3 regions of the Kitasatospora cineracea genome follow, and region 3 is predicted to be linked to each of the others. Evidence: riboswitches for the same ligand, from Rfam matches in the RefSeq annotation. Region 3 holds a riboswitch; each other region holds the start of a gene.
The links. Region 3 has a riboswitch for cyclic di-AMP ahead of EDD39_RS04685 (M23 family metallopeptidase). Riboswitches for the same ligand answer to the same signal wherever they lie in the genome.

Region 1 (6,467 bases), on a different contig from region 3:
GTCCCCGGCGGGACGCAGGCCGAGACCTACTTCGCCGCGGACGTCCCGCGCGCGATCGGCGCCACCTACCGGACCTCCGACGGCCCCGGCGGCTGGGGCGTGATGGGCAACTCCACCGGCGGCTACTGCGCCGCCAAGCTCGCCATGCGCCACCCCGAGGTGTTCGCGGGCGGCGTCTCCATCTCCGGCTACCTGAAGGCCGCCGAGGACGTCACCACCGGCGACCTGTTCAAGGGCAGCGGGCAGCGCCGCGACGAGGCCGACCTGCTGTGGCGGCTGCGCAACCTGCCGATGCCCGCCACCGGGGTCATGCTCAGCGGCGCCGAGAAGGGCGACGGCGACTTCCGCGCCGAGGCCGACGCGTTCACCGCCGCCGCGAAGCCGCCGCTGGCCACCGCGGTGGCCTCCGTCCCCGAGGGCGGGCACAACTACACGACCTGGATCAAGCTGCTGCCGGCCGGGTTCCGGTTCCTGTCGCAGCGGCTGAAAGCCTGAGCGCCGGGGGGGGAGGGTCGGGCCCGGGGGAGGGCCGGGGCCGGGTGAGGGTCAGGCCGGGGTGAGGGTGCCGGTGTGCAGCTCGCCGACCCGGCCGGTCTCGCCCTCCCAGGTCCAGAAGACCTTCACGGTCAGGGCGGTGAGGTCCATGACGTGGCTGACGGTGATGCCGCTGCGCTCCGTCCAGGAGACGAACCAGACGCCGGGGGCGACGGCCGCGACGTGCAGCGGGACGTCCTCGTACTGGCCGGCCGACTCGCCGAGGCCCTCCCAGCGCAGCCGGGTGCCGTCCGCGGAGTAGGAGTTGCGGAAGGAGGCGCCGTTGTCGACCTCGAAGAGGTAGGTGCGGCCGGCGAAGCCCGGCAGGGGGGCGTTCATGGAGGTCCTCGGTCCTTCGGGCGGGTCGGATCGGCGGGCGGGCGCGACCGGGCCGGCCGCACCCGCCCAACCTATCGGACCGGGGCTCCGGTCAGCAGCCGAAGTCGACGCGGCGGAACGACACGTAGTGGTCGGCCGTGTAGTAGTCCTCGTGGTGGAGCTTGCCGGTGATGATCCGCCGGGTGCCGCGGGTCGGGCTGCCCGGGGTGATCACGGTGTACTCGTGGTAGTAGCCGGTGGACTGCGCGGGCAGGACGCCCTCGCGGTTCTGGAACACCACGCCGTCCTGCGAGTACGGGAACGGCCCGCCCGCGTCGATCAGGCGGATGGTGTCGCGGCCCTGGCTGGGCAGCGCCGTGTAGCAGATGTTCCCGCTGACGGCGGCGTGCGCCTGGCCGGCGGCCACGGCGGTCGGGGCGAGGGTCAGCAGGCCGAGGGCGGCGACCGAGACGGCACGGATCTTCAACGCGCGTAGAGTCATTCGCATGCCAGCAGTGTGACGCCCCGTCGGGTCCGGCGGAACCCTTGGCGCGAACACTTCATCCCCGGGCCACCGCCGCACCACCCCGCCGCCGCGTGCCGGACCGCCACCAGCGGCGTCCGCGGGGTGTGGTCCTGACACATGGGGCCCGGACGCCACCGCCCCTACCGTGACCTGACCCCCCGTCACCCCCGTCCGAGGAGGCCCGGTGCGCCACCCGCTCAGGTCCCTGTCCGCCGCACTGCTGGCCGCGGCGCTGCTCGCGCTCGGCCCCGCACCCGCGCACGCCGCCACCGCCGCGCCCGGCTACCTGACCCGGGAGGCCGCGTTCCCCGCCCCCGGCAACGGCTGGGCCCAGGTCGAGCGCTACCTCGACACCACCACCGGCTTCCGGCAGGAGCAGTACCCCGCCGACGGGCGCGGCGACCAGGACGGCGCCCGGGTCACCTACTTCGGCGCCGCCCGCCCCTACTCCGGGCGCTTCCTGCTGTACAGCGCCCAGGGCTGGGACACCGCCCCCGGCACGCCGGTGCTGCTGGTGCACGGCGCCAACGACAACGCCGACCGGGCCTGGGCGAACCCCGGCGAGAGCGGCGGCTGCGGCGCGCCGAACTGCCCCGCCACCGGCATGGCGCAGGCGCTCGCCGCCGCCGGGCACCGGGTGTTCGCCATCGGCTTCGCGCACAAGCAGGGCGACAACCTGCAGCAGGCTCAGGCGGTCGGCGACGCGCTCGCCCTGGTCCGGGCCCGCACCGGCGCCGCCCAGGTCGACCTGGTCGCCTGGAGCAAGGGCGAGGTCGCGGCCCGCGCCTACGTCTCCTCGGTCAAGCCGTCCTGGGGCCGGGCCTACGCGGGCGACGTCCGCCGGCTGGTCACCCTCGGCGGCCCCAACGGCGGCCTCGACTACAGCTACGCCCACGGCTGGGCGTTCTCCCTCGCCACCTGGCCCGCCTGCGGCGGCACCGCCAACGCGCCCTCCCCGCACCTGTACATGACCTGCTACGGCACCTACACCGCCCAGCCCTGCCTGGGCGTCCTGCCCACCGGCGGCTACGACTGCTTCCCCGGCCAGCGCCAACTGCTCGCCCGCTGGGACGGCCGCTACGGCCTCGACACCGCCATGCAGGACTGGTGGACCACGTACTACGGCGGCCAGGGCTACTACACCTCCGGGCAGGGCATCCAGGCCGCCATCGACGCCGGCTCGCTGATCGCACCGCTCCAGCGGGCCGGCGTGCCGGCCGCCGTGCCCGGCTACCTGCTGGCGGGCGGCTCGGCGGACATCCCCGGCATCCTGAACGAGACCCGCGGCCCCAGCGACGGCCTGGTGCTCACCGCCAGCGCGCTGGACACCACCGGCGTCCCGACGGTCGGCGGCACCGCGCTGCTCGGCGGCCTCAACCACCTGGAACTCGCCTGGGCCCCCGCCGCGACCGCCCAGGTCAGCGCCTGGCTGGGATGACGGACCGCGATGTGAGAGTGCTCTCAGCGGGCCCCGGACCCTTGGAGACAAAGCGACAATCTGCCTAGCCTGCGGGTGCGTCCAGGACCGGACGCACCCGCCGACGGGACGCCGAATCCCGCCCGACCGACGGCGTCGTCCCACAGCAACAGACCACGGGCGGGAGCGGGGGACCCACGGCAGTACGCCGCGCCTTCCCCCGCCCCTGCCCGGCGGGCCCGGGTGCGGTTCGGCCCTGTCCGGCCGATCTTGCCGGGCGCGCGACGCCGGATCTCCCCCAGCCCCAAGGGGGGCTGGGAGGTGCCCCCTTCGGCTGGAAGCACCGGCCCAACACCCGAGTACATCCAGTACGAGGGCGTCGGGCCGGCACTCCCAGCCGGGCGCCCGACGTCGCGCGCCGATCCGACAAGATCGACCGGACAGGGCCTCGGGGTGAAGCCGCGCCTGCGCGCGGCCGGGCGGCCTCGGCGCCCGAACCCGACAGCTCACCTCGCAGGCGTCGCGGAGGAACCCGTCCCATGCGACCCATGCCCCTTGCCACCCCCGCCCGCCTCGGCGTGCTGGCCGGCGCCGCCGCGCTGGTCGGCGTGCCGCTGGCCGCCGGACCCGCCGGCGCCGCCACCGCCACCACCGTCGTCCAGGACCGGCTCGCCCCGGCCGGGATGACCGCCGGCAGCGCGAGCACCGCCTCGCTGACCCTGCACGCGAACCGCTGCTTCACCGCGAAGACCGTCGGCGTCGGCATCCGCGACGCGGCCGGCGCCAACCTCGACTTCCCCGGCAGCGCGAGCAACGTCCGGATCTGCTCCGGCGGCGTCACCGTCACCACCGGCGCGCGCACCCTGCCGGCCGGCACCTACACCCAGTTCGGGTTCTGGCAGGACACCGCGGGCGGCTGGCACAACCTGCCCTCGCGCACCCTCACCGTCGCCGGCGCCACCACCGCGCCGACCGCGCCGACGGCCCCGACCACGCCCACCACGCCGACGGCGCCGGACCCGGCCCCGGGCCAGGCGCCCGTCCCCGGCAAGTCGCTGACCTGGTCGGAGGAGTTCTCCGGGCCGATCGCCTGGGGCAGCAAGTGGACCGGCGACCGCAGCAGCGCCTACCGCTACGGCAGCCACAACCCCGACGACAACAAGCTGGACTGGCTGGCCCCGTCCGCCGTCACCGTCTCCGGCGGCGTCGCCACCTTCACCGCCACCCCCTCCGCGCACACCCTGGAGAACGGCAAGCAGGCCTGGGACACCGGCCTGCTCACCACCGAGTACAGCAAGGACGGCTTCCAGGTCCGCACCGGCGACTACATCGAGGCCCGGGTGAAGCTGCCCGCCGGCACCGGCGCCTGGCCCGCGCTGTGGACCTGGAAGGACGGCAACAACGAGATCGACAGCTTCGAGTACCACCCGGACAACCCGAACCTGCTCGAACTCTCCAACCGGATCCGCTCCGGCCTGAAGTACCACACCGACGCCAACGCGATCGCCCCCGACCGCTGGGTCACCGTCGGCACCTACTACGGCGCCGACTCGGTCGACTGGTACGTCAACGGGGCGAAGGTGTTCTCCGACGGCACCGGCGTCGGCGCGAACTGGTCGGCCTACCCGATCCTCAACCTGTCGCTCAGCGCCGGCCAGTACCACCCGGCGGCGAGCGGCAGCGCGCCGGTCTCGTTCAGCGCCGACTACCTGCGGGTCTACCGCTGACGGTCCCTCACGAGACGGTGAGCGCGAACGCCGTCCGGTCGTTCGCCGGGACGCGGTCGTCCGCGCTCACCACCCGCAGCTGCCCCACGGTCCGCAGGCCGTGGGGCAGCTGCGCGTCCGCCCGCACCGGCACCAGCGCCGTCGCCGACCGCAGCGGCGGCAGGCCCGCCGGGAACACGCAGCTGACGGTCCGCCCGGCGGCCGTGCACGAGGACGGGAAGTACGGCCCCTCCGGGGCGAAGCCCGGCGGCAGCTCCACCACCACCGTGAACGGCGAACCCGTCGTCTGCGGACCGCCGTTGGCGACGAAGGCGTGCACCGTCGTCACCCCGCCCGGCGCCACCGGGTCCGGATCCAGCCGCACCACCCGCAGGTCCGAGTCCGAGGGGGCGGCGGCCGCGCCCAGCGCCCCCAGGGCGAGCAGGGGCGCGGCCAGCAGGGCGGGGAGACGGTGCACGGGGGGCCTCCGGCGGAGCGCGGTCAGTCGTGCACCCAGCGTAGCCGCGGCACCCGGACCGCCCCGTCGGACCACGCCGGGCGGCGGGTAGCGTGGGGCGCATGGGAACTGCGGGGGATGCGGGCGGGGCAGCGGTGTGGACGGCCGAACTGCCGGGTGCGGCAAGGGCGTTCCTCGACGGCGCCGGGGTGGGGTGGGAGCCGTCGAACGACGGGGCGGTACGGCGCTTCGGGCGGTACGTGGGGGAGTTCGCCGACGCGCTGGAGGAGAACCTGCGGGAGGGGCTGCGGGTGCTGACCGGGCTGGGGGAGCACTACCGGGGGCCGGTGTACGAGGCGCTGCTGGCCGAGTACCGGGACGCGGCCCGGGGGCGGATGGCCCGGATGGTGGCCGGGGCGCGGACGTGCGCGCGGCGGCTGCACGTGGCGGCCGACGTGATCGCCGGCATGCAGAACGAGGTGGTCGAGGAACTGGCGGCGCTGGCGGCGGACGAGGGCCGGCCGGTGGCGGACCGGGCCGCCGCGGCGGAGAAGCAGATCGCCTACCTGCAGCGGCAGTTGGAGCACTACGCGCTGGACCAGGTGAGCGAGGTCGCGGCCGACCAGTTGGCGGCGATCGTCGCCGAGGCGTCGCGCGGGCCCGAGCGGCCGCGCTCCGCGGAACTGCTCGCCGCGCTCGACCGGGGCGAGGACCTCGGCCCGGAGCACCGCTTCGACCCGGCGGAGGTGGAGCGCTGCGCGGTGGCGCTGGACCGGCACGAGGACCGGCTTCGGCTGGCGGCCGAGCGCTTCCGGACCTGCCTGGCGGCCGTCGACTTCGCGGCGCCGCCCGGGCCCGACGACGCGCTCGTGCACGGCTTCCTGCTCGACCGGGGCGCGGCGCGGGCGGTGTTCGGCGCGGACGGGATGGTCACCCTGGACGGGCGCTCGGCGGCCGCGGTCGCGCACCGGCCGAGCCGGGTGTTCCTGCGGGAGGTCGGGCTGCCGGACGACGCCGCGTTCCTGGCCCTGCAGCCGGAGCTGCGGTGGGGCGAGGTGCGGATCGGGGGCGCGGACCCGGCGGCGTCCGGTGGGGCCGACCGGCTGGCGCTCGGCCGGTTCGGCGCGGACGACTTCCACCTGGACACCGTCACCGGCCGGGTCCACAACGTCCCGGACGGCGGGCCCCCGCAGCTGGCCGCGACCCGGATCGACGCGTTCGTCCTGGCGCTGCACGCCCTGGAGGCGGAGCGCCCCTTCTACGAGACCGGCCTCCGCTACCGCGACCACCTCGACCCGGCGGGCGTCGAGCGGCGCTTCACGGCGCTGCTGCGGCGGGTGGACCCGGAGGCGGCCGCCGACCCGGACGGGTTCTGGCACCGGCTGATGGGTCACCTGCACAACAGCTAGGCGGGAAAAGGGAGTTGACGCACCGTCAGAGGACCTCGCCGAGGCGGGCGGCGATCGCCTGCATGAGCGGCACCAGGCCGGCGGCGCCGGACTGGGCCTC
Region 2 (6,467 bases), 2.7 Mb from region 3:
CGGGCCACCGCCGCGACCTGCTCCGCGAACTCACGGGCCGTCACGTCCCGCCAGGAGCCGTCCGGTCGGCGCCGCGTCACCACCACCGCCTCCGGCGCGTCCTGCGCGTTGCGGAACGGCAGGTCGCCCAGGACCCCGTCGGCGGGCGGCGGCACCAGGTACGCGGACCGGGCCTCGACGACCCGCCCACCGGTGCGCAGCACCTCGACGGGCGGGCGGGTGGCGCGGGCGGCCCGGGCGAGGGGGTGTGCCATGAGCGAACTCCCTTGGGTGGGGTGGGGGTTCGCCCAGGTTAGGTACTGGCCGGTGAACTTACTAGACAGTAAGTTACTTGACAGTTGCGGAGGTTGTGGAGGTTTCGGGCCCGGCGGGGCGTCAGCCCTCTTCGACGGGCGGGGGCTTGGGGAGGAAGCGCTCGCCGTCACGGGTGCCGCCGGCGCGGGCGATGGTGCGGCGGTCGGTGGAGAGGTAGTCGCGGACGACCAGTTCCACCGCGTCCTGGGGGCTGGTGGCGCCGACGCGCATCATCACCTCCAGGGCCAGGTCCGCGTCCAGCGTGATCGTCACTTTCGCCATGGTGCCGCTCCCCGGTCGTCGAGTCTCGTCGAGCCCCGTCCGGCCGAGGATAGGCCGCTGCCCCCGGGGCCGACCAGGTCCCCGGGGGCAGCGGCGGTCGTGCCCGTGATCAGACGCGGCCCGCGAAGTCGGGGGCCCAGTTGGCGATGGTCTCGGTGCGGACGCCGGAACGCGGGTTCGCGGCCTCGACGTACTTGCCGTCACCGACGTACAGGGCGACGTGGTAGACGCCCGAGTTGGAGCCGTTGCTGGACCAGAACAGCAGGTCGCCCGGCTGCAGGCTGTCCAGCGAGACGCGGGTCGAGTAGTCGGCCTGGTCGGCGGCGACGCGCGGCAGGCTGATGCCGGCCTGTCGGAACGCCGCCTGGGTCAGGCCGGAGCAGTCCCAGCCGCCGTTGCCGGTGCCGCCGTAGACGTACGCCTGGCCGAGCTTGGACAGCGCGAAGTCGATCGCCGCGGCCTTGGAGCCGGTCGCCTTGGTGGCGGTCGCCTCGGCGGCCGTCGTGGTGGCGGTGGCGGCGGCCGTGGTCGAGGCGGTGGCGGTGGTCGCGGTGGACGACTTGGCCGGGGTGCTCGACGACTTGGCGGCGGAGGAACGGTTGCCCTTCCAGGACGAGCCCTGGTGGGTGCCGGTGGAGGAGGTGGTGGCGGCCGGCGCGGACTGCTGCTGCGCGGTGGCGGCGCCGCCGAGCGAGAGCTGCTGACCCGGGTAGATCATGTCCGGGCCCTCGGTGAGCACCGAGCGGTTGAGGTCGTACAGCTTCTGCCAGCCGCCGTCCACGTGCTGGCTCTGCGCGATGGTGGACAGCCAGTCGCCCGCCGCGACGGTGTAGGTGCCGGCCGACTGGTCGGCGGTGGCGGCCGGGGCGCTCTGCTCGGCCTGCGGCTGGGACTGCGACTTGCCCTGCGACCAGCCGTTCTGCGACCAGCCGTTCTGGGACTTGCCCTTGCTGCCGGACTGCGACTGCGACTGGGCGGGCGCCTGGGTCTGCGACTGCGACGGCGCGGCGGTGGCGGACGAGGCGGAGCCGGAGGTGTCGACCTGGGGGGCGGCGCCGCCCTTGGTCAGGCCGGCCTGGATCGAGCACACCGGCCAGGCGCCGGGGCCCTGCGAGGCCAGGACCTTCTCGGCGACCGAGATCTGCTGGTCCTTGGTGGCGAGGTCGGCGCGCGAGGCGTACGCGGTGCCGCCGAACTCGGCCCAGGTGGAGGCGGTGAACTGCAGACCGCCGTAGAAGCCGTTGCCGGTGTTGATCGCCCAGTTGCCGCTGGACTCGCACTGCGCGACCTTGTCCCAGGTGGAGACGGTCGCCGCGGAGGCGACGCCACCGGTCAGGCAGGGGATCGACAGCCCGATGCCGACGACACCGGTGGTGGCGATCAGGCGGCGGGCGCGCTTGGAGCTGATGGGCAGCATGAAGAAGCGTTCCTCTCCCACGCCTGCGAGGTGAGCTGTCGGATTCGGGCTGGAGTTGCCCGGCCGCGCGCACCGCGTGGTGCGCCCGGCTTCACCCCTAGCCCCGTGCGGTCCTTCGACCGCCCGGGGCGACTTACCTGGTTCCCCCGCCCCTGCCGTGGTGCGTTGTGCATGAGCCGACCCGCCCGGCGGCAGGACTCGGCGTTCCGGGCGAACTGGGTCCGTGTGTCCACGAACGTGGGCAGGAGATTAAGCGGAATTAAGGAGAATCCGCAAATGCCCGTGACCGGCATCACAGCGGCCGGAATGGGTGATCAAGGGATATTCGGCGAACTCCGCGAGCGGCGGCGAATTCTGGCGGGACGTCAGGCGATAGGTGATCTTGTGCCCGTTTTGCTGCCCTATGCTGAGCTATGCGGGATTATTCACGTTTGTCCACCCGGTGTGCGGGTCATTTGTCGCTTTATGGGCGTTCTGTCCCTGCCTCGAAGCACCCCGCCGTGCCTCCTGACGGTACGTCAGAATGCTGAAGCGAAAGCGAATCCGCCGCTTTCCGGCGCCCGCGCTGCCTATGCTGCCCCCGACGGCTCAGGGCGGCGGAACCTGGAAGGGCGGCCATGGTGGAACACGGGCAGGACGAGGAACGGCAACCGCCGCCGGCACGGCACCGGCGCCCGCCGGTCGGGCGGCGCCGGATGCTGACCTGGCTGGCGGCCGGGACGGCGGCGGCGCTCGGCGGGGGAGTGGTCCTGCGGCAGTCGCTGGCCGGGGCCGACGAACCGGCGGGCGCCGCCGCCGCGCAGACCGGCACCGCCACCCCGGCCGGCCACCCGCACGGCACCGGCGCCCCGCCACCCGCCGCCGGCAGCCCGCAGCCCTCCACCCGGCCCCCGGTGCTGGACGCCGGCGGCCGCAAGTGGTCCGACGCCAAGGGCTGGGGCGGAAAACCGCCGGGCCCCGGCAGCGCGGTGCGGATCACCGACCGGGTGGTGCTGGACGCCGACGCCGAGGTCGGCTCGCTGCTGGTGGAGCCCGGCGGCTCGCTGGTGTTCGCCGCCGACCGGACGCTGACCCTGGCCAGCGCGGGCAACGTCGAGGTGCGCGGCGTCCTGGCCCTGGCCCCCGACGCCGCGCACACCCACACCCTGCGCTTCCCGCAGGTCGACGAACACCGGTTCGCGGGCGGCGGGATGACCGTCGTCGACAGCGACACCGGCCTGTGGGTCACCGGCCAGGGCTACCTGCGACTGGACGGCGCGCCCCGCACCGCCTGGGTCCGGGCCGCAGCCGACCTGGAGCCCGGCGACACCGCGCTGAAGCTGGCCGCCGCCCCCGACGGCTGGCAGCCCGGCGACGAACTGGCCGTCACCCCGACCGCGCCGCCCGACACCGCGGACTTCTCCACCGCCTACGACCTGGTGACGGTCGCCCGGGTCGACGGCGCCACCGTCACCCTGACCGGCCCGCTGCGGCACGCCCACCCGCGGGTGGCGACCGGCGGCGGCGCGACCTTCGGCGCCGAGGTGCTCAACCTCAGCCGCAACGTCCGGATCGAGGGCACCGAGCAGGGCCGGGCACACGTCCACCTCACCTCCAGCCGCCCGCCCGACGTCCGGCACGCCGCCCTGCGCTGGCTCGGCCCGCGCGCCGCCGGCAAGGACAGCTGGGACGGCAAGCCCGTCACCGAACCCGTGCTCGGCCGGTACGGGCTGCACTTCCACATGCTGCTGGACACCTCGCGCGGCACCGTGGTCGAGGGCGTCGTGGTTCGCGACACCGGCAGCCACGCCTTCGTGCCGCACGCCAGCCACGGCATCACCTTCCGCGGCTGCATCTCCCACGACACCTGGGAGGACGCGTACTGGTGGGACGGCCCGATCGACACCCGCACCCCGCAGGGCCCCTCCGACGACATCGCCTACGACGGCTGCGTCGCCTCCCGCACCGTCTTCGAGCCCAACCCGCGCGCCTACCGGCTCACCGGCTTCAGCCTCGGCGCCGGGACGGGCTCCTCGGCCCGGGACTGCGTGGCCGTCGGCGTGCAGGGCGCCACCGGCGCGTCCGGCTACGAGTGGCCGGAGACCAGCGAGGGCGTCTGGACCTTCGAACGCTGCCTGGCGCACAACAACCTGCAGAACGGCATCTTCGTCTGGCTCAACGCCGAGCACCACCACACCGTCACCCAGTACGCGGCGTACCACAACGGCGGCTGGGGCATCGAGCACGGCGCCTACCTGAACGACTTCGACTACACCGCCTCGGTGCTGTACGGGAACGCCGCCGGCGGCATCGCCGTGCACGCGCTCGGCCGCGACAAGGGCACCGTCTTCGACGGGCTGCTGATCGACGCCGCCGGGCAGTCCGACTACGCGGTGACCACCCTCAAGCACCAACTGGCCGGCGAGGCCGTCACCCTGAGCCGCAGCCGGCTGACCGGCTACCGCAAGGCCGGGGTGGCGTTCCGGGCCACCGGCGACGGCAAGCCCGACGACATCGCGGTGCTGGACTGCGCGTTCGGCGGCCCGGCCGGCAGCGAACTGTGGCTCGACCCGGACGCGCCCGACCCGACCCGGATCCTGTTCCGCCCGGCCGGGCAGACGCAGACCGTCGCGCTCGGCAAGGGCGGCGGACCGGGGCTCGCCGGCACGCCGTGGAACGCCACCACCACGCCGGCCGAGGCACCCGTCCCGCCGCGCCCGGTCGCCCTGCCCGCGCTCGCCTTCACCGACCGCGCACCCGGGACGGGACGCGTCACCACCGGCTGAGCGGCAGCCGGACGGGACCGGTCGGCGCGGCAGGGGGGAGGCGCGCCGGGACCGGTCGGCGTGGCACGGGGGGAGGCGCGTCGGGACCGGTCGACGTAGCAGGGGGGAAGCGCGACGGGCGGGAGCGCGTCGATTCGCTGCTCCCGCCCGTCGCGGCTCTCGGTCGGCGTCAGCGAGCCGCGTGCGCCCCCGGGGCGCGCTGCTGCTCGATGGCGGCCTCGGCGGCCTCCAACTGCTCCTGGGTGGGCTCGGGGAGCGCGGCCAGGTAGGCGGAGGCGATCAGCTGGCCCACCGTCGGGTAGGCGCCGATCGGGGCGGCGCTCGCGCAGCCGGTCTCCTCGGCGGCGGTGGCCAGCAGCTCGGTGTCGGCCTCCGGGCCGATCACCAGCGGGGCCAGCGCCGGGCGCTCGGAGCCGGTGGCGCGCAGGTGCGCGACGGCCGCGGCCACCGAGCCGGGCACGTCCAGTGCGGCCGGAACCACCGGCACGGCCAGCCGGGAGGCCAGCAGGACGCCGGTGATGCCGGCCGCGGCGGCGGCCTCCTCGCCGCCGACCGTGGTCAGCACCACGCCGTCGGCGGCGGTGGCGATGGCGAACAGCCGGGCCCGGTCGGCGCGGGCCAGCCCGGCCTCGGACAGCCGCACGTGCACGGCCTCGGCCAGCAGCGGGTGCGGGCCCAGCGGGTCCAGCACCTGGGCGCCGGTCTCGGCGGCCAGCTTGTGCAGTTCGGGCAGGAAGCCGTGCGGTCCGGGCACCAGCGGGACGACCACCGGCGCGGGCAGGCCCGCCTCGGCGGCCGCCGCCATCAGGCCGGCGACCGTCGGCGCGTCCTCACCGCCCTGGTAGGCCGCCGTCACCTCGATCCCCGCCTGCTCGGTGCGGACGATGGACAGCAGCTCCTCGACGACCGGGCGGCTCTCCGGCCCGGCGACGGCCGGGACCGCCAGCACCAGGGCGGGCGAACCGGCCATGATCTCGGGGCGCTCGGGACGGCGGTGGCGCCCCCGCGCACGGGAGCCTGGCGTACGGACGGGCAGTGGCGCGCCCGGGATGGCTGCGGTGCTCATGCGCCAGATCGTAGGACATGTCCCCTCGCGCGTTGCAGCCGGATACCGGCAGCGGGCGGGTTTCCGCCAGGAAGTGACAGTCATCACAGTGCGAATCGTGACTACCTGTGAACCGCGTGGAAGGTGGTGATGATCGACAACGCGCAGACGAATGTGTGCGGACGGTCATGGAGTGACTGGCGTTTCGCCCGGCTGTGTCCGCTTACGCACCGTCAATTGCACGGCTGTGAAGGGTTGGTGACAGCATTGGCACGTTCTTCTGCACGGGAAATTTCCCATGCTGATGCACGTGCAGGAGAGCTATCATCACGTCAAGTGAGGCATTCGCCAGGCTCTGGGGAGAAAACAATGCGTGAGGCGTACAACGGCATGGCGGCGGCGGACCTGGACGGGGTGGTCTGGCAGAAGAGCCGTCACAGCAACTCGAAGGGCAACTGCGTGGAATTCGCCGCGCTGCCGAACGGCGACGTGGCGATGCGCAACTCGCGCTTCCCGCAGGGTCCGGCACTGGTCTACACCAGGGACGAGATCACCGCGATGTTGCTCGGCGTCAAGGACGGGGAGTTCGACCACCTGGGCGGCACGCCCTGACGGCAGGTCGGCTCCCGTTCACCCGGGCCGTCGTGGGGGATCCCGCGACGGC
Region 3 (6,467 bases):
GCGTTCCCACCCTGGTCGGCGCCCCCGCGGGCTCAGGGCCCGGTCTGCTCCGCGGCGGCCCGCGCGGAGTCCTGCTCCACCGGCAGGTCCGGGGCGGAGACGGCGTCCTTCAGCGGGCCGGGACCGGTGCGGTGCTCCGGCGCGGCGTGCGCGCTGGGGGCGGCGAGGGAGGCGACCACCCCGACGGCGAGCGAGGCAAAGGCGAGCAGGCTGCGCTTCTTCATACCGTGGAGAACGCGGCAGCGCCCCGGAGGTCACGCGCCTTCCGCACCGGGCCAGTTGGCCAGGCCCTCGACCAGCACCCCGGTCAGCCGCTCCAGCGTGACGTCCGTCCCCTCGGCGAGCTGGAACGCCCCCGCCGTGGTCAACGAGGCGTACCCGTGGGCCGCGGCGCGCAGTGTCCGCACCGCGTGCACCGCCTCCGAGCCCTCCAGGTCGTAGCCGCGCAGCACCGCGAACAGCACCCCCACCATCCGCTCGGCGGCCGCGGCCAGCTCCGGGTCCGGGTCCGGCACCTGCGGCAGCGCCGCGTACCGGAGGGGGTGGCTCAGCGCGTACCCGGCGTACGCGGCGAGCAGGGCGCGCACCGCCCCGTCCCGGGAGTGGCCGAGGACGGCGGCGGCCAGGTGGTCGGCCAGCTCCCCGGTGGTGCGGACGGCGACCAGGCGGCGCAGTTCGGGCAGGCCGCCCGCCACGTGCTTGTACAGCGAGGGGGTGGCGACGCCCGCCCTGGCGGCGACCGCGGCCAGGGTGAGCGCCTCGGCGCCGCGCTCGTCGACCAGTTCGAGGGCGTGGTCCACCACGGCGGCGGTGGAGAGTCCGGCGCGGGGCATCAGCGGGCGCTCCCGCCGGTGCCGGCCGGCTCGGCCAGGAAGGGCAGCAGGGCGTCGGCGACGGCCTGCGGGTGACCGGCCATCGGGTAGTGGCCGGCGCCCTCGATCATCACCTTGCGGCCGCGCAGCGCGGCGGCCTGCCGGTCGGCGACCAGCTCCGGCTTCGGGAAGTCCGGGTCCTTGTCGCCCATCAGCACCAGGGCGGGCACGTCGACGGCCGCGCACCAGCCGACCGGCGCCGAGTCGCCCTTCAGGTAGCCGCGCAGCGCCGCCTTGCGGGCGGGCTCGCGGAGCATCGCGGCCAGCCCGGCCCGGTAGTCCTCGAAGTCGGCGGGGCGGCTGGTGGCCGGGTAGTAGAACTTCTGCATCGTGCCCCACAGGCCGGGGAACGCGGTGACCAGCGGGGCGGCCAGGCCGAACAGCGCCTTCTGGAAGCCGTTCAGCGGCAGGTTCTCGATGAACGCGTCGATCAGCACCACGCCGCCGGTGCGCTCGGGGGCGAGCGCGGCGGCCCGGACCACGGTGGCGCCGGTGTAGGAGCTGCCGACCAGGACGGTGCCGCGCAGGTCCAGGTGGGCCAGCAGGGCCGCCAGGTCCTCGGCGATCGCGGCCGGGGTGTGGTCGGTGAAGCCGGTCGAGGACTCGCCCATGCCGCGCAGGTCCATGGTGACCACCCGGTGCCCGGCGGCGCTCAGCAGCGGGGCGAGGTGGCGGTAGACGGCGCGCTTGTCGAGCATGCCGGGCAGCAGGACGACCGGGACGCCGGAGCCGGGGGCGTCGTCGTAGGCGATCCGGCCGCCGGTGACGTCGAGGTACCGGGTGGTGGTGCCGAGGGTGCTGTTCATCGCGGGCCTCCTGGCGGGCGTCCGGCGCTCCGGGCTCTCCAGGCCCGGCTGCTGCCGATAGCCATAAAGCTAAGGCTAATAGCCTTAGCTGTCAACCCCCGGCCCGGCTCCGGTTCCCGCCACCGCCTCCCGCCCTCAGATCCCGTCCACCTTGAACGGGTCGTGCTCGGCGAGCAGCTTCTCCAGCCGGGCCTGGTCGACCCGGCTGGTGATCGCGCCCTCGTCCTGGCGGTCGCGGACCACCTTGGCCAGCGTGAACGCGGAGGTGATCACGTAGAGCAGCCCGACCCCGAGGAAGGCGCGCATCCAGGCGCTGACCGGGAGGTACGCGATCCCGAGGGCGAGCGCGGCGGTGGCGAACCCGAAGGAGGCGACGGCCTGCAGGTAGTAGGCGGAGGTGGTGCGGTGCGGCACGGATGCGGTCATGCGCCCAGGGTCCCGCCGGGGCGGGAGGGGGTCGTGAGTACGGATACTCAACCGCCCCGTCACGGTCCGTCATGTCCGAAACCGGGTACCTTGGCGAACCGTCACAAATCGCCCATAGGGCGTCAGGAAAGTTTCACTGCACCTCGGTGGGCGCTTGGAATCATGGGGTCCATAGGATTAACGTTTGATAACGCAGCGCGGTCGGCAACGCCGTAACCATGCGGCACCGTGCGCCACGCCTAATCCATCCGGACCTGCCCCCCGGGGCCGGTCCAGGAGCCGGGGAACCACGTTCCACCGGGGTGAATCGGAACGGCCCTGGGCCCGACCGTAGGAGACCTTCCACCTCCGAACCCGTCAGCTAACCCGGTCGGCGGCAGGGAAGGAAGGAGCGCGCCCCCGTGGCGTCGACCCACACCGAGAGCACCGGCACCCAGCTCCTCGACCACCCGGTCGGGACCGAGGCCGTCCGGCACCGGCTGCCCCGTCAGACCCGGACCGGCGCGCCCCTGCTGGGCGTCACCGCGATGACCGCCGCCCTCGGCGCCACCGGCCTCGCCGCCGCCCCCGCCCAGGCCGCCGCCACGCCGGCCCCGGCCCCCGTCACCGCCGCCGACGAAGCCTCCGACGGCCTGCTCGCCGCCGACCCCGGCCTCGCCCTGGCCGCCCGCATCCTGCAGCAGGCCGACGGGCAGCGCACCGCCGCCGAGGAGTCGGCCCGGGTCGCCGCCGCGCAGGAGGCCCAGGCCAAGCGCGCCGAGCGGCAGGCCGAGGCCGGGTCCGACCGGTCCGCGCCCGCCCTGCCGGTGGCCGGGTACCAGCTGGCCGCGCCGTTCGCCCAGGCCGGGGAGCACTGGGCCCACCTGCACACCGGCCTGGACTTCGCCGCCCGCACCGGCACCCCCGTCACCGCCGTCACCGGCGGCACCGTCACCTCGGCCGGCTGGTCCGGCGCCTACGGCTACCGGGTCATCCAGACCCTCCCCGACGGCACCGAGCTCTGGTACTGCCACCTCTCCCGGATCGCCACCGCCTCCGGCCCGGTCGCCCCCGGCACCGTCCTCGGCGCGGTCGGCGCCACCGGCAACGTCACCGGCCCGCACCTGCACCTCGAGGTCCGCCCCGGCGGCGCCGCCCCCGTCGACCCGCTGCCCTGGCTCCGGCAGCTCGGCCTCCAGCCGTAGGGCCCGTCCTCAGCTCGCCTGGCCGGTCGGCATGACGGTGACCTGCTGGAGGTTGACGCGCGGCGGCAGGGCGGCCAGGAACCCGACCGTCCTGGCGATGTCGCCGGGAACGAGCCACTCCACCGTCTCCCTGGAACCGGCCAGCCAGTCGAGCGCGCCCCGGTCGGTGACGTGGTCCTGGAGCTCCGTCCCGACGATGCCGGGCTCGATCGTCGAGACCCGGACGTGCTTCGCGCCCAGCTCGGCCCGCAGGTGGCGCGAGAGGTGGGTGACGTAGGCCTTGGTCGCGGAGTAGACGGCGAAGGTCGGGAAGATGTTCTGCGCCGCGATCGACGAGGTGTTGACCAGGTCGGCGACGCCGCGCTCGGCCGCGGCCGCGACCAGCTGCGGGGTGAACGCGCCGATGACGTTCATCAGCCCGGAGACGTTGAGGTCGATCTGCCGCTGCCACTGGTCCACGGCCACCTCCTCGACCGGCGCCGGGAGCATCACCCCGGCGTTGTTGAACAGCAGGTCCGCGCCGCCCAGTTCGGCGGCGACCCGGTCGGCGGCCGCCCGCACCGCGGCCCGGTCGGTGACGTCCGCGGCGATCGCCAGCGCGGTTCCGCCGGCCCGCTCGATCCGGTCGGCCAGCGCGGCCAGCCGCTCGGCGCGGCGGGCCAGCACGACGACCCGGGCACCGAGCCCGGCGAGCTCCTCGGCGGTGGCCTCGCCGATGCCGCTGGAGGCGCCGGTGACCACGGCGGTGCGGCCGGCGAGGGGCAGGGAGGTGAACGTGGACATGGTGGACCTTCCTTGCAGGACACGGGAGTTGCGGCACCGGAGGCTCCGGCCGCTGTTCCAGCACACCAGCCCGGCGGCCCCGCGGACGGCCCCGGGCGGACCCTGCGCCGACTGGTACCGCCAGGGCCACCCACGGCCCGCCGGGGCGCCCCCGCAGCCCGCACACTTGGTCCATGGAACGCAGCAGGGAAATCGCCGACTTCCTCCGCACCCGGCGCGCCGCGATCGCCCCGGGACCGGCCGGGCTGCCCGCGGACGGCCGGGTGCGGCGGGTGCCCGGTCTGCGCCGCGACGAGGTGGCCCGGCTGGCCGGCGTCAGCACCGAGTACTACACGCGCCTCGAACAGGGCCGGGCCGGGCGCCCGTCCACCGAAGTGGTCCAGGCGCTGGCCCGCGCCCTGCGGCTCGACCCCTCGGAGCGCGAGCACCTGGCCGACCTGCTGCTCCCCGCCGAGCACGCGGCCCGCCGCGCCCCGGAACGGCCGCAACGGGTCAGGCCGGGGCTGCACCTGATGCTGGAGACCCTGGCGCACGTCCCGGCGTTCGTCCTCGGCCGGCGCACCGACGTCCTGGCCGCCAACCGCCTCGCCCGGGAGGTCCTCGTCGACTTCGACGCGCTCCCGGCCACCCGCCGGAACATGGCCCGCTACTACCTGCTCGACCCGCAGGCCCGCGAACGGGTCGGCGACTGGGCGACGATCGCCGCCGAGACCGTGGCCATGCTCCGGCTGGAGGCCGGCCGCCGCCCCGACGACCGCAGGCTCGCCGAGCTGATCGGCGAACTCACCCTGCGCTGCCCGGAGTTCACCGCCTGGTGGAACGACCACCGGGTGCTCCGCCGCACCCACGGCGCCAAGCACTACGTCCACCCGCTGGTGGGCGACCTGCACTTCTCCTACGAGTCCTTCCAGGCCCCCGGCGACCCCGACCAGACGCTGTGCGTCTACTCCGTGGAACCCGCCTCCCCCACCGCCGACGCCCTGCGCCTGCTGGCCGGCTGGAGCGCCCCCGCCGCCACCTGACCGGCGGGGCCGCCCCGGGGCCCTCAGTACTCCTCGGGGGCCAGCTCCGGGAACTCCTCCAGCAGCAGCCGCGGCAGCCCCGGGACGGTCCACTCGCCGCACAGGTCGATCGCGGCCTGCGCCACCGCCTCCTCGAACTCCTCGAACGCGCCGGAGAGTTCGGCCGGCATCGGCAGCCCGAGAGCGTTCAGCTCGGCCAGGTTGCGGTAGCTGCGCCGCATCAGGCCCTGCTCCAGCAGCCGCCGCGCCCCGTCGGTGGAGACGCCGATCAGCAGCGGCCGCCCGGGCTGGTCCCAGTGGCCGTCCCCGTCCAGGCCCGGCACCCGGTCGAAGGCGGCGAACCGCTCCGGCTCGGGCAGTTCGCGGAACGCCGCCAGCCACTCCCGGACCGGGCCCGGGTCGTCGGTCGGCACCCCGTCCGCGCGCAGCAGCAGCGCGTACAGCCGGGGCCAGGTCACCAGGTCGGCGCGGCGCAGCAGCGAGAGCAGCACCTCGCCCTGCCAGTCGGCCTCCGCGCGGAGCTTCTCCGCCCGCTTGGCGTTCAGCCGCCGGGCCGCCCGCTGCCACTCGATCAGCAGCCGCACCGCCGCCGGGTAGGCCGCCGGGTCGCCGTCCGGCTGCACGTACAGGTGGAGCTGCTCGTAGAGCAGGTGCTCCAGCACGGGGGAGGTGAGCTCCGGCAGGCCGTCGTGCAGCCGGGCCCCGCCCAGCTCCAGCAGGGTCAGGACCGTCCGCACCGCCGGTTCGGGGACGGGGTCGAGCCCCGCCTCGGCCGCCCAGTCCAGCAGGTCGGCGGCACGGGTGCGGGGAAGCAGGTGCAGGTCGTCGTCGTCCACCCCGGTACGGTAGCCGGTCCCCGGACGGCCGCCGGGTAGGGTCGGCCGGCATGGAGACCCTCCGGCTGCGCGGCCCCCGGCTCACCCTGCGCGAGTACCGGCACACCCCGGAGGAGGCGGCCGCCCTGCACGCCGTGCACGGCGACCCCGCGACGGTCCGCCACCTCCCGTTCGGGCCGCGGGACTTCGAGGACTGCGCCGACCAGCTCGAGCTGTACCTGGAGGCCGCCGAGGAGGAGCCCCGGACGCACTACCGGCTGGCCGTCGACGACCCGGCGGGCGAGCCGGTCGGCCAGGCCGCGCTCACCCGAGAGGACGGGCACGCCGCCCAGCTGGGCTGCGTGCTGCGCCGCGACACCTGGGGCCGCGGCTACGCGGCCGAGGCCACCGCCCTGCTGTGCGTGCTCGGCTTCGGGACACTGGGCCTGTACCGGCTGGCGGCCCGCTGCGACCCCGCCAACACCGCCGCGGTCCGGGTGCTGGAGCGGGCCGGGTTCCAGTACGAGGGCCGGATCCGGGCCGACTCCCACCGGGACGG

Region 1: it holds a riboswitch for cyclic di-AMP, as region 3 does, so the genes downstream of both, EDD39_RS28620 (glycoside hydrolase family 16 protein) here and EDD39_RS04685 (M23 family metallopeptidase) in region 3, are expected to answer to the same signal.
Region 2: it holds a riboswitch for cyclic di-AMP, as region 3 does, so the genes downstream of both, EDD39_RS17210 (transglycosylase family protein) here and EDD39_RS04685 (M23 family metallopeptidase) in region 3, are expected to answer to the same signal.

Annotation. Positions count from the first base shown of each region.
Region 1 covers NZ_RJVJ01000002.1:470,639-477,105, reverse strand. Annotated here, with positions in the region: gene EDD39_RS28640 (alpha/beta hydrolase) at 1-495, shown strand, start outside; gene EDD39_RS28635 (MoaF-related domain-containing protein) at 547-873, opposite strand; gene EDD39_RS28630 (guanyl-specific ribonuclease) at 965-1,360, opposite strand; gene EDD39_RS28625 (esterase/lipase family protein) at 1,563-2,816, shown strand; cyclic di-AMP (ydaO/yuaA leader) riboswitch at 3,202-3,330, shown strand; gene EDD39_RS28620 (glycoside hydrolase family 16 protein) at 3,344-4,522, shown strand; gene EDD39_RS28615 (hypothetical protein) at 4,530-4,979, opposite strand; gene EDD39_RS28610 (SUKH-4 family immunity protein) at 5,081-6,367, shown strand; gene EDD39_RS28605 (IclR family transcriptional regulator) at 6,393-6,467, opposite strand, start outside.
Region 2 covers NZ_RJVJ01000001.1:3,781,445-3,787,911, forward strand. Annotated here, with positions in the region: gene EDD39_RS17200 (AMP-dependent synthetase/ligase) at 1-254, opposite strand, end outside; gene EDD39_RS17205 (hypothetical protein) at 376-576, opposite strand; gene EDD39_RS17210 (transglycosylase family protein) at 686-2,014, opposite strand; cyclic di-AMP (ydaO/yuaA leader) riboswitch at 1,999-2,168, opposite strand; gene EDD39_RS17215 (hypothetical protein) at 2,611-4,758, shown strand; gene EDD39_RS17220 (sirohydrochlorin chelatase family protein) at 4,928-5,824, opposite strand; gene EDD39_RS17225 (DUF397 domain-containing protein) at 6,173-6,415, shown strand.
Region 3 covers NZ_RJVJ01000001.1:1,060,742-1,067,208, reverse strand. Annotated here, with positions in the region: gene EDD39_RS04705 (hypothetical protein) at 33-224, opposite strand; gene EDD39_RS04700 (TetR-like C-terminal domain-containing protein) at 255-833, opposite strand; gene EDD39_RS04695 (alpha/beta fold hydrolase) at 833-1,678, opposite strand; gene EDD39_RS04690 (YiaA/YiaB family inner membrane protein) at 1,814-2,104, opposite strand; cyclic di-AMP (ydaO/yuaA leader) riboswitch at 2,331-2,495, shown strand; gene EDD39_RS04685 (M23 family metallopeptidase) at 2,506-3,288, shown strand; gene EDD39_RS04680 (SDR family oxidoreductase) at 3,298-4,071, opposite strand; gene EDD39_RS04675 (helix-turn-helix domain-containing protein) at 4,245-5,093, shown strand; gene EDD39_RS04670 (hypothetical protein) at 5,117-5,929, opposite strand; gene EDD39_RS39285 (GNAT family N-acetyltransferase) at 5,980-6,467, shown strand, end outside.